Regions from separate parts of the Brevibacillus antibioticus genome, predicted to be linked through region 1. Evidence: riboswitches for the same ligand, from Rfam matches in the RefSeq annotation. Region 1 holds a riboswitch; each other region holds the start of a gene.
The links. Region 1 has a riboswitch for S-adenosylmethionine ahead of E8L90_RS20865 (homocysteine synthase). Riboswitches for the same ligand answer to the same signal wherever they lie in the genome.
Positions count from the first base shown of each region.

Region 2: linked by a shared signal. The riboswitch ahead of E8L90_RS24625 (MetQ/NlpA family ABC transporter substrate-binding protein) and the one ahead of E8L90_RS20865 (homocysteine synthase) in region 1 are both predicted to bind S-adenosylmethionine.
Region 3: linked by a shared signal. The riboswitch ahead of metH (methionine synthase) and the one ahead of E8L90_RS20865 (homocysteine synthase) in region 1 are both predicted to bind S-adenosylmethionine.

Region 1 covers NZ_SZNK01000001.1:4,350,487-4,354,706, forward strand. The annotation lists gene E8L90_RS20850 (YqzG/YhdC family protein) at 1-330, shown strand, start outside; gene E8L90_RS20855 (SCO family protein) at 327-953, opposite strand; gene E8L90_RS20860 (rhodanese-like domain-containing protein) at 1,035-1,346, opposite strand; SAM riboswitch class I at 1,658-1,764, shown strand; gene E8L90_RS20865 (homocysteine synthase) at 1,853-3,157, shown strand; gene E8L90_RS20870 (ArsR/SmtB family transcription factor) at 3,331-4,220, shown strand, end outside.
Region 2 covers NZ_SZNK01000001.1:5,085,668-5,089,887, reverse strand. The annotation lists gene E8L90_RS24640 (nucleoside hydrolase) at 1-168, opposite strand, end outside; gene E8L90_RS24635 (ABC transporter substrate-binding protein) at 244-1,317, opposite strand; gene E8L90_RS24630 (Na-translocating system protein MpsC family protein) at 1,515-1,871, opposite strand; SAM riboswitch class I at 2,092-2,194, shown strand; gene E8L90_RS24625 (MetQ/NlpA family ABC transporter substrate-binding protein) at 2,297-3,127, shown strand; gene E8L90_RS24620 (methionine ABC transporter ATP-binding protein) at 3,170-4,207, shown strand; gene E8L90_RS24615 (methionine ABC transporter permease) at 4,207-4,220, shown strand, end outside.
Region 3 covers NZ_SZNK01000001.1:2,563,168-2,567,387, reverse strand. The annotation lists gene E8L90_RS11800 (YcdB/YcdC domain-containing protein) at 1-1,246, shown strand, start outside; gene E8L90_RS11795 (YjcZ family sporulation protein) at 1,315-1,422, opposite strand; SAM riboswitch class I at 1,636-1,737, shown strand; gene metH (methionine synthase) at 1,855-4,220, shown strand, end outside.

The DNA.
Region 1 (4,220 bases):
GCTCGTCGCCTATTTCGCTACCGGAACATGATGCCCCTTCTCTCTACCGTACTTTTCCTGCTCCTATTTCAGCCGTTCCCTACCTATGCCCAGCCGTCCTATGCAAAATGGGGCAGGCTCGCGATGCAGGAAACGATGAAGCGATATCCAAACGCTCAAATTGTCGACTACCTGCACGTCGGACGAAAACAAAAAACGCCCACCACGTCGGAAGAGACGTTTAAGCTCTTGCTTCAAGAAAGCAATCGCAGGTGGGCGTTACTCGTTCATATTGAATTTGTAAATCAGACAGAAAAAGTCGTAAACATCTCCTATGAGGAGACCAGCTAGTCAGCGAGCTGTTCCATCTCTTTCATCATGACTTCCAGTTCCATGTTAGCTGCCATCCCGTACGCGCGGCGCATGTTTCCATCTCCATCCACCAGGAACATGCGAGCCGTATGGGAATAAGAACCATCTGGCTCCTTAATGACCATCAAACCAAAATCCTTCGTGACTTTCTCTACAGCCTGAGCATCCCCACGGAGGAACTTCCAGCCACTCTGATCTGCCTTGAACTTGGCTGCATACTCCTGCAAGACTTCCGGTGTATCGTTATCAGGGTCAAAGGAAATAGAAACAAACTCCACTTTGTCTTTGAACAGTCCCTTTTCCTTCAACTGTTCTTGCAGCTTGGCCATGTTGTACGTGGTCGCCGGACAAATATCCGGGCACTTGGTAAACATAAACTCTACCAGTCGTACCTTGCCAGCACTTTTATTAAATGTATAGGTTGTTCCGTCACTGTTGTCTAAGGTGAAGTCCGCGATGGGCTTCAACACTTCGATCTTCTCATGTGTCATGTACTTATAACCAAATACTCCGACGATAGCCAAAATGATAATACCAGCTAACACAGGAAACCAATGCTTCTTCATCGCAGATTCCTGCTGCAATTGTGTTCCTTCACTCACGGGTCGCTTCCTCCCTGCTTGTCCCATGCGTGATGCCTCCTGATTACACACGGGAGGCATTCACACTGTTACTTAAACTTCTTATTGTTCCACTTCACCTGGCCATGCGAGCATGCCGCCAACCATATTTGCCACGTCATATCCTTGTTCACTCAAATACGCTGTAGCATTATGGCTTCTGGCACCACTACGGCAAACCATCACAATCGGAATGTCCCTATCCAGCTCATCAATACGATGTGGCAAAAAGCCGAGCGGGATCAGCTTTGCCTCTTTGATGTGACCTGCATTCCACTCATCGACTTCGCGTACATCAATGACTTGCAGTTCCTCATTGGCTTCCAGCTTTTCCAACAGCTCTTGTGGTGTCATTTCCTTTACTCCATGGCTCATCGCTATTTATCCTCCTATATGTACGATCAGATCAGTTGTAACCACCTCCATGATATCATACGCTTTTTTACTTTTCTAACGCGAAGAGCACTTGGCTTCCCCATGCATCCGTGCTCCCTATTTTCTACCATTATCTCCTATTTCACTGCGGTAATAGCCACATGGGATGTGAACAGCCTGAGACAAAACCGTTACAAATTAATGGCATGAGTGAACACCTTTCATCCATATATACATAAAAACCTCCCTGATAACTGTATATTTCACATTGACAGCAAGGATTTATTTTCATACAATTACGACAACAATTATTTTCATCAAGAGCGGTGGAGGGACAGGCCCTACGAAACCCGGCAACCAGCAGGCTAGCTGCATGGTGCCAATTCCTGCAGAATCCAGTGATTCTGAGAGATGAACACAAGCCCGTGCATGATGGAGCTTCTTCTTCTCAGGAGAATGCTCCGTTTTTTTATTAGCCGATCCCCATAGTAAAAGGAGAGATGGACATGTCCGATCAACAACAATGGAAGCCAGAAACACTTGCAGTACATGGTGGGCAGGAGGTTGACCCTGTAACAGGCTCACGTGCTGTTCCGATCTATCAGACGACCTCCTATGTTTTTCGCGATACAGAGCATGCAGCGAATCTGTTTGGTTTAAAAGAGTTTGGGAACATCTATACACGCATCATGAATCCCACGCAGGATGTGTTTGAGAAGCGTGTTGCCCTGCTCGAAGGTGGTGTTGGTGCACTCGCGACCGCATCCGGGCAAGCTGCCATTACATTCGCCATCTTAAATATTGCCCATGCAGGAGACGAGATCGTCGCTTCCAGCAGCCTCTACGGCGGTACCTACAACCTGTTCGCCCACACTCTTCCCCGCCTCGGAATCAAGGTTCATTTTGCAGATCAATCTAACCCGGAAAATTTCCGCGCTTATATCAACGAAAAGACAAAAGCCGTGTTTTGCGAGACCATCGGCAACCCGCGCATTGATGTCGCTGATATCGAGGCGATCGCCCATATTGCTCACGAAAATGGCGTACCTTTGATCGTGGACAACACCTTTGCGACCCCGATTTTGTGCCGTCCTTTTGAGCACGGGGCCGATATCGTCGTGCACTCCACCACCAAATTCATCGGCGGCCACGGAACAGCAATAGGCGGTATCATCGTAGACTCTGGAAAATTCGACTGGAACAATGGAAAATTCCCAGGTCTGACCACACCAGATCCAAGCTACCATGGCGTCGTCTATACCGAGGCAGTCGGTCCGCTTGCCTATATTATCAAGGCACGGGTCCAGCTCCAACGCGATATTGGAGCAGCAGTCGCCCCGATCAACTCCTTCTTGTTCCTGCAAGGATTAGAAACTCTACATCTACGCATTGAACGGCATAGCCAGAACGCCTTGGCAGTAGCTCAGTTCCTCACCAATCACTCTGCCGTAGAGTGGGTGAGTTATCCGGGACTGGAGTCAGACTCCCAGCATGAATTGGCACAGAAATATTTGCCAAAAGGTGCTGGGGCGATCCTGACCTTTGGAATTCGCGGTGGTGTTGAGGCAGGAAAAACATTGATCGAGTCGGTGAAACTGTTCTCCCATCTCGCAAATGTTGGAGACTCCAAGTCACTCATCATTCACCCAGCTAGCACAACACATCAGCAGATGACGGAAGAAGAGCAGGCAGCAGCCGGAGTGACCCCAGGACTTATTCGCCTCTCAGTCGGCACAGAATCAATCGACGATATTCTCTCTGATCTGGAGCAAGCACTGCAGCGTGCGTTGCAATTGTCCACGGTAGGTTGATAGCTTCGCCAGGAAACTTGAACATGCGATGCCTCCAAATGAAGAAGGACCTCTTTTTTGAGCTGCGAGGTCCTTCTTCCCTTTTTTTAGTTTTAGTTCGAAAAATATTGAATTTTAAATTCGATTTTTCTATAATACGAGCAAAGATGAAATTTTTGGAAGGATGGATAGACGTGAAAGTATTGAACATCGGAAGTGAACGGACAACGTATCGCGTAGAAATCTCGTATTCTCCTTTATTCGAAGCTGCCTTGGGAATCGCTGCCGCTACCTACGATCAATTGCATCACACGATGGAACACCCTCCTACCTACTGGCGTCAACTATTGGACGAGCTATCACCTTCTGTACGGCAAGAGGTCGACTATGCGAAGGAGCACAACACGTGGAAGACGCTTTTGCAACTGCTCGATCTTTGCCCTTTCGCTGATCTGGATTCCTTTCTCTCGTATGTCAAAGAGCTCTCAACAGAACAGCTCCGATACGAGGCCCTCCCCTATCTAGGTGAAAATATGCAGGAAACACGGCGGATGGCTGCACAAGGATGCAAGGAGAATTGCGCCGCTTTACAGGAAGCGTGCCGCGCGCACCTCTTTTTTGAATCTTATATCGGACATATTGCCTCCGTTGATGCAGAAGAGCTGCGGGGTCATATTCTCCGATTGATGGAAGGCTGGTATACCACTCACATCAAGCCGCATGAGGAAGAAATCGTTCGCATGCTAGAACGGGATTGGTCGCAAAAGCAAAACAAGCTAGGAAAGCTAAACCCAGAAGCCTTGGTGGAGTATGCGACGGGATCGAGCTACCTCCCAGAGCCTGCCGTGCCACGCGTACTACTGATTCCACAAGCGATCTATCGCCCGTGGACCGTACAGGCCGATGCTGTCGGGACGAAAATTTTTTATTACCCTGTTGCCGACGAAAATTTGCACGATGCTGTAGATCCTCATCAGCCACCCCCTTACCTGGTGCAAGCCTTAAAAGCACTCGGAGATGAGCACAGGCTACGCATGATCAAAATGCTGGTGGAAAAGGACCTGAGCCTGCAAGAGATAACAGA
Region 2 (4,220 bases), 740 kb from region 1:
TTGCAAGAAGTCGAGAATTTTGCACGTGTTTTCTGTGGCTTTTCGCAGCGACACGTTGCCATTCACCGTAGTAATGCCAACTAGATCGAATTGCCCGCTCTTCACAGCGAGAATAATGCCAAGCGCATCATCAATGCCCGTATCCACGTCAAGAATGATCTTTTTCACAAGTAGTCCTCCCTCATGAAAACGAGGGTATATTCGCAAACGCCTATACCCTCGCTCTTATTTTTCTATCGTTCGTTATTGCGTGATTTCACGATTCCAACGGTCAATCCATGCTTTGGAGTGCTCGTTTACGAATTTCATGTCCAGCTTACGCAGCTTGCTTACGGTTTCTTCCCCGTACGTTACGCCTTTTGCTTCTTCTTCTGTCAGTTGAACCGTTTTGTTTACAGGGGAATCGATTTTTGCTTTTGCTGATTTTTCCTGAACTTCCTTGCTCAGCTGGTAGTTGATGAAGTCTTCTGCGAGTGCTTTGTTTTTCGAGCCTTTTACGATGTTAACCGTATTCATAATCGCATATCCACCGCTTGCAGGTTGTACGAAAACAGCTTCTGGAACAGCGGCTTTGATGTCTTTGAAGTACATTTCCATGATCGGTCCTACGCCGATTTCTTCTTGTCCAAACATGTTCACGTATTCGGAGGTCTTATCGTAGAACTTCACGACACTTTTGTTGACTTCCTTCATTTTCGCGAAGGCTTGATCCTCGTTAAATTCCTTGCTGCCCGCGACCGCAGAAGCACTGTCGAGAACCATCGGACCAGTTGTGGACGTAATGCTTGGCAGTGTCAGCTTGCCTGTCAGCTCTGGGTTCCACAGATCTTTCCAATCCTTGATCTCAGTTTTTACGATCTTTGGATTGTAGGCAATCCCGAATTGGCCAATCGTGTAAGCTGGACCGTACTCCTCGCCCAGTGGTGCTTTGGCGATGTCATAGATTTGATCCAGGTTCTGGATGCGGCTGCGGTCGATTTTTTCAAATGCGCCACTCTCAATCCCTTGCTGTGCATAGTAGTCAGAGAGGTAGATCAAGTCTACATCGGAGCTTCCTTGGCGAACTTTGTTCAAACGCTCTGCGTTGTTCCCGATTTCCAGCACGATTTTCACGTTATGTTCTTTTTCAAACGGCTCGTATACTTCTTTGCGGAAAAAGTCTTCGGAGAAGCCCCATGTAGAGATGACCAGCTTTTGCGGCTCGCCCTTGGCTTCGCCGCCAGCTCCCCCCGCTTGTGGTTGATCATTGCTGCCACAGCCAGCGAGTGCCAGTGACATCATAGAAAAAGACAGAATTCCAGCAAGTAATTTCTTCATCGTAATTCTCCTCCAGTTGGGTTCATTTGATGACAAAATATGGTGATACAATAAAAAGAAAAGTACCCTTGATTAGAACGTATCATTCTAAACAAGAGCACTTTTCTTCGTAAACAAAGAGAAGTGACACCCGTTTTTACGCAAAGTCTACGGTCCCCCCTTAAGATAGATCAAAAGAGAAAATCCGAACGATTGCGTCAGGTATTCAGTTCTGATTCAGCTAAAATAACATTCGTGATTGCCCACTGCGTAGGCGCATCATAGTCCCGTAGCACAGCTTCCAACGGCAACCCCATCTCTTCTTCCAATCGCTCTCGCAGTTTCTTCTTATAAAGAAGGGACATGCGAAAATCGACTTCGAGCTTGAGAGCCGGTGCTTCTCCTTCCAACGCTTGCGAGCGCGGAGAGCGGCGATGCTTGGCTTGGAACGTAATCATCTGGTTTTCAATCGTGACTCGGAGCAACGTCGTTCCAAATCCGAACAACTCTTTTGCTATCTCATTATAGATGGCAGACAGCTTTTTTCTAGTTTCATTGGAGTCCACGAGAGTCATGTCATCACCTGCGATAGCTGGCATCGGGTTCATTCGCTCTCATTATACATATGATTTTTTCATTCTTCAATAGAATATTCGTATTTAGATCAATTTCACATTTTTCCACCAAGTCATTCGTTTGCAAAAACTGTTGACACCGAAAAAATCAGTCGTTATAATCCAACTATCCAAATAAGAATTAACGACAATGTTTGGAATGATAATTTCATAGCACATTCTCTTATGAAGAGAGGTTGAGGGACTGGCCCTATGACACCTCGGCAACCTATCGCAAACGATACGGTGCCAAATCCAGCGGAATTTATTCCGACAGATAAGAGAGGTATTGTTGCAGTGTGGTTACATACTTGCAGTTTTCGCCTCTTCTGTCGGAAGAGGCTTTTTTCTTTTCCATCTTACATCCAGAGAAAAGGGGTATTTTCATGAAAAAGACTGGTTTACTACTCACTACACTACTGCTCGCTGCATCGCTCGTAACGGCTTGCGGGGGCAAACAAGAAGCTGCGCCTGCTAACGGCGGCACTGCTGCTGAACAAACCTCACTCAAAGTGGGTGTCACTGGCGGCCCACACGAAGAGATTCTCAACAAAGTAAAAGAAGTCGCCAAAGGCAAAGGGCTCGACGTCGAAGTCATCGTTTTCAACGATTACGTACAGCCGAATCAGGCGCTCGATAAAGGAAATCTCGATGTAAACAGCTTCCAAACCATCCCGTTCTTGGCGAAGTTCAATCAAGATCACAAGACAAAGATCGTCGAGGTCGGAAAAACCGTGACGTACCCGATGGGCCTGTACTCCACCAAGCATAAAAAAGTCGAGGACATCCCGGCAGGCGGCGTTGTCGGCATTCAAAACGACCCGACCAACCGAGCACGCGCCTTGCTGCTCTATCAGGCAGCGGGCTTGATTAAGCTCAAGGATGGCGTGGGTGACAACGCAACACCACTGGACATCGTGGAAAATCCGAAAAATTTGCAATTCAAAGAGCTAGAGGCTGCTTTCTTGGCACGCTCGCTGAGCAACGTAGAGGTTGCTTCGATTAATACGAACTTCGCGATGGAAGCTGGCTACTCCCCGAAAAAAGACGCGATCTTCGCTGAGACGGCTGACTCTCCATACGTAAACATCTTAGCAGTCAACGAAACCAACAAAGACAACCCCGCCGTCAAAAAGCTGGTGGACATCTACCGCTCAGAAGAAGTGAAAAAATTCATCGACGAACGCTTTGAAGGAGCTGTACTGCCGTCCTGGTAAGATCGACGCCAGGAACATCAAGAACAACAAGGAGAACTCGTTATGATACAGCTAACCGATATTCATAAGTCGTATCAAGTAGGAAACAAGCAGGTAGAAGCATTGAAGGGCGTATCCCTGCAGGTGGAAAAAGGGCAAATCTACGGGGTGATCGGCTTTAGCGGAGCGGGGAAAAGTACCCTGCTCCGTACCATCAACCTGTTGGAGAAGCCGACCAGCGGTTCTGTGATCGTCAATGGCCAGAACATGCTGACCCTCAAGGAAAAAGAGCTGCGGCAAGCTCGCAAAAAGATCGGGATTATTTTTCAACACTTCAACCTGCTCTCTTCCTATAATGTCTTTGACAATGTGGCGGAAATCTTGCGGATGAATCGCGTCCCCAAAGATGTCATAAAGCGCAAGGTAGAAGACCTTCTCGGCTTGGTTGGCTTGTCTGATAAAGCAAACGCTTATCCTTCTCAGCTATCCGGTGGACAAAAGCAACGGGTGGGCATCGCTCGTGCACTTGCCACCGATCCGGAAATCCTGCTCTGTGACGAAGCGACTTCCGCTCTCGACCCGCAAACAACCGAATCCATTCTGGGGCTGTTGCTCGACATCAATCAAAAGTTCAACCTGACCATCGTGCTGATTACCCATGAAATGCAGGTCATTAAGAAAATCTGCGACCAAGTAGCCATCATGGAAAACGGCGTCGTCATCGAGCAAGGCTCTGTTCTGGATGTGTTCAGCAATCCGCAAGAGCAAACGACCCGTAATTTTATCAAAACAGTTTTTGACGATCAGGTACCACAGGAGATTTTGTCCAAGATAAAAGAATCCGGACCCGTTTCCAAAATTGTTCGCGTTGCTTTTCGCGGGGATGCCGCTCTCGATCCTGTTCTAGGTACCTTGTCCGCACGCTTTCCGATTAGCACCAATCTGTTATACGGCTCGATTACGACCATTAAGGGAACAGCGCTTGGCATTTTGCTTTTGCACATTTCTGGTGAAGACCAGCCCATTCAAGATGGCATTCGCTTCTTGCGTGAATCCGTCTACCGCGTAGATATTGTGTCCCCAGAGGAGGTGCGTAGCTAATGGAGCGTTTGAT
Region 3 (4,220 bases), 1.8 Mb from region 1:
AGCAGCGAGCGGGAAAGAGGCAGAGGGAGCAAAAGCCTTGCAGCAAGAGCGACAGTTCCTGAACAAACTGCTCGGGGCGGATAGTGAAAACTATCGGTTAGTGGATGCCAACGATCCAGGGGTGTACCTGCGATATTACAACGGACTGCCAGTGTTGTCTGATGAAATTAGCATAACAACAACTGACTCTGGTCACGTCCGATATCTCAGCAAGGAGCCCGAAACATTCGAGCCGTCGCAGTACCCGGATGTATCGAGTGCTGTGTCAGAAGAGGTAGCCATCAAAGAGCTGAGTGAGCATATGAAGCTTCGATACGTGCAGAATCCGAGAATATGGCCAGAATCAAAGCAAGGGAAGAGGTGGCAACCTATTCTGGAATACACGCCAGCTGTTTCCTTCATGCAAAGAGGACGTGAAGATGGTACGGAGTGGCATATCGACGCGACCAGTGGCAAGATTATGTATGGAACGGGAGATAATGGGCTTGCCTATGATCAGTTGAATACGACGGAAGCACATCCGATCGAATCTCTAAAGGAATACGTCAAGGTTCGCTCCAAGGATGAGGCAAAAGCACTGCTGCAAGCGGAATTTGGCATACAGGTAGATGAATCGACCTATAGAGAGAGTGAGAGTATCCGCGAGGGGCGCAAGGAATACGTCTGGAATGATAAAAATGACAAGTATATCGGCGTAGAAGTCATTGCAGAAACAGGCAGTGTCGTCGGGCTGGGATCACCGCGTTCTGATACAGCGGTGACAGTCAAACGCGAGCAAGCGGAAGAGGCTGCACTCGCCTTTCTGCATAAATACGTCGATCCTGGCGTAAAAGAGGTGCAATTAGCACAAGTCATACAGCCAGCCGAAGCGAATCCTGTGTCATCGGGCGAATGGGAATTCAGATATTTTATGAGCAAGGATGGCATTCCTGTACAGGATCGCGAGCAAAAAGCGGCTTATTCGGTAACAGTTGATCCGTCTTCTGGCAAAGTGACAAAGTTTCATAACTTCAGAATGACGCACGAGTTGGTGGAGCTTCCAGCATCCGACAGGATCGTTTCGAAAGACAAGGCTGTTGAAGAGTATTTACGCGTCATGCCTCTAAAGCTGGTTTATTTGATGAAAGATGTGGATGGGCAAAAATTAGCTCAACCAAAGCTGGCGTATGTGCCGTGGAGTGACGAAGAGCGGGCGATTAAATTTATGACCCTTGATGCCGTGACAGGCAAGTTTATCGCCGACTAAAACGAAAAAAAGGCTATCCCGCAGCCATTCTTGATGGCTTTTGGGATAGCCTTTTTTTAAACACTTATCTAACAGTCGTCACACGAGCACCCAATAATTACCAACAGGATAAACAGCACGAGCACGATTGCGAAGCAGTCACCGAAGAATCCGTTTCCGCAGAATGATGTACTCATCTTTGTTTCCCCTCCTTTCCGTTATACTCCAGTCTATACACGAATGCCGATATTGGACTGGGCGGATGCCCAGCTTAGGCAAAAATGGGCGCGTAAGAGGAGAGGCTCCGTAAAAAATAGACAATTCACAATTGACGGGGAGACAAAGGGGGTGTTAAGATACTTGCAAACATTCAAGACATTTCGCAAAACAACTAAATGACAAGTGTACGACTCTTATCCAGAGAGGCAGAGGGACTGGCCTGATGAAGCCTCGGCAACCGGTAAAAATCCGGTGCCAATTCCAGCAAAGCTACGTGCTTTGAAAGATAAGAGGATGTCTCAGGCGTTTTCTTATCTGCTGACAAATCCTCTTCTTTCAAAAGAAGAGGATTTTTTTTTACACCCAATTAGGGAGAATAAGCCGATGTAAGGGAGAAAAGGGGCACGTCAATGAAACCAACCTTTCGCGAACAGCTTTCCCGGAAAATTCTGATTCTGGACGGTGCAATGGGCACCATGCTTCAACAAGCGAACCTGACTGCTGATGATTTCGGCGGTGAAGCCTATGATGGCTGTAATGAACTCCTGAACCTGACCAGACCAGATGTGATCCGTTCCATTCACGAGAAATATTTAGAGGCGGGCGCAGACATCGTCGAGACAAATACGTTTGGTGCTGCTTCCATCGTTTTGGCTGAGTACGATGTGCCAGAAAAAGACCTTGAGATCAATATAGCGGCAGCTCGCTTGGCCAGAGAAGCGGTGGATGCCTATTCCACAAAGGAGTGGCCGCGTTTTGTAGCAGGTGCAATGGGACCTACGACCAAAACCCTTTCGTTGACAGGCGGTGTCACTTTCGAAGAACTGATCGAGGCGTATTATCGTCAGGCAAAAGGTTTGATTCTCGGCGGCTCCGATGTTCTTCTTTTGGAAACCTCGCAAGATACGTTGAACGTGAAGGCTGGCGGAATCGGGATTCGCAAAGCTTTTGAAGAGCTTGGACAGGAACTCCCCGTGATGCTGTCAGGTACGATTGAGCCGATGGGCACAACGCTGGCGGGCCAAAACATCGAGGCGTTTTACATCTCCTTGGAACATATAAAGCCAGTCTCCATTGGTCTGAACTGTGCGACTGGACCCGAGTTCATGCGTGATCATCTGCGGACACTATCAGGAATTGCCCAATGTGCGGTCAGCTGTTATCCGAACGCAGGCTTGCCAGACGAGAACGGTCATTACCATGAAACGCCACAGGGACTTGCTTCGAAAATGCGGGCGTTCGCTGAACAGGGCTGGATAAATGTCGCGGGTGGTTGCTGCGGAACAACGCCTGACCATATTCAAGCGATGGCAGAAGCATTGCAAGACTGCAAGCCACGCAGTGCAGCTGTAGAACCGCTGAGCGCGGTCTCCGGGATCGAGGTTGTTTACGTCGAAGATGACAATCGTCCCTTGCTAGTAGGGGAGAGGACCAATGTCATCGGTTCCAAAAAATTTCGTGAAATGATTGCAGCCGGTCACTATGAAGAAGCATCTGATATTGCCCGAGCCCAAGTAAAACGCGGCGCACACGTCATCGATATATGCTTGGCTGACCCCGACCGTGATGAATACGAAGATATGGGAAAATTCCTACAGTTCATCGCAAAAAAAGTAAAAGCCCCCCTCATGATCGACTCGACAGATGCCAAGGTCATGGAGCTGGGACTTCGCTATTCGCAAGGGAAGGCCATTCTCAACTCGATTAACTTAGAAGACGGCTTGGAGCGATTTGAGGAAGTGGTTCCACTTATTCACAAGTTCGGTGCCTCCGTTGTCGTTGGAACGATTGAAGAAGCGGGTATGGCGATCACTCGCGAAAAGAAGCTGGAGGTCGCGCAACGCTCGTACGACATTCTTGTCAACCAGTACGGAATAAAGCCACAGGATATTATTTTCGATCCACTCGTCTTTCCAGTAGGGACAGGAGATGAACAATACATCGGCTCTGCAAAGGAAACCGTAGAAGGAATTCGTTTGATCAAACAGGCAATGCCTGCTTGCAAGACGATCCTGGGTGTCAGTAACGTTTCCTTCGGCTTGCCTCCTGCGGGCAGGGAAGTGCTGAATGCGGTCTTCTTATACCACACCACTCTCGCAGGGCTTGATTACGCCATCGTCAACACGGAAAAGCTGGAGCGCTACGCTTCGATACCAGAAGACGAGAGAAAGCTGGCAGAAGCCCTGCTGTTCGAGACGAATGATGAGACATTGGCAGCCTTCACCGAATTTTATCGCCAAAAGAAAAAGGAAGTCAGTGTGGAGGTCTCCTCGTTAACACTCGAAGAACGCTTGGCCCGTTATGTAGTCGAAGGCTCTAAGGATGGTCTGGTGGAAGACTTGAAGCTGGCTCTGGATAAATACACACCGCTCGAGATCATCAACGGTCCGTTGATGGCTGGGATGGAAGAGGTCGGTCGCCTGTTCAACGGCAACCAGCTTATCGTGGCAGAAGTATTGCAAAGTGCGGAAGTCATGAAGGCATCCGTATCGTTTTTAGAGCCGTTCATGGAAAAAAGCGATGCCGCTGCCAAGGGGAAAATCTTGTTGGCGACAGTCAAGGGCGATGTACACGACATCGGAAAAAACCTCGTGGAAATTATTTTGTCAAACAACGGCTACAATGTCGTGAATCTGGGGATCAAGGTACCGCCAGAGCAACTGATTGTCGCATGCAGAGAAGAAAAGCCGGATGCCATCGGTCTGTCTGGACTCTTGGTCAAATCCGCGCAGCAAATGGTCATTACTGCACAAGACCTGCGTGATGCAGGCATTGA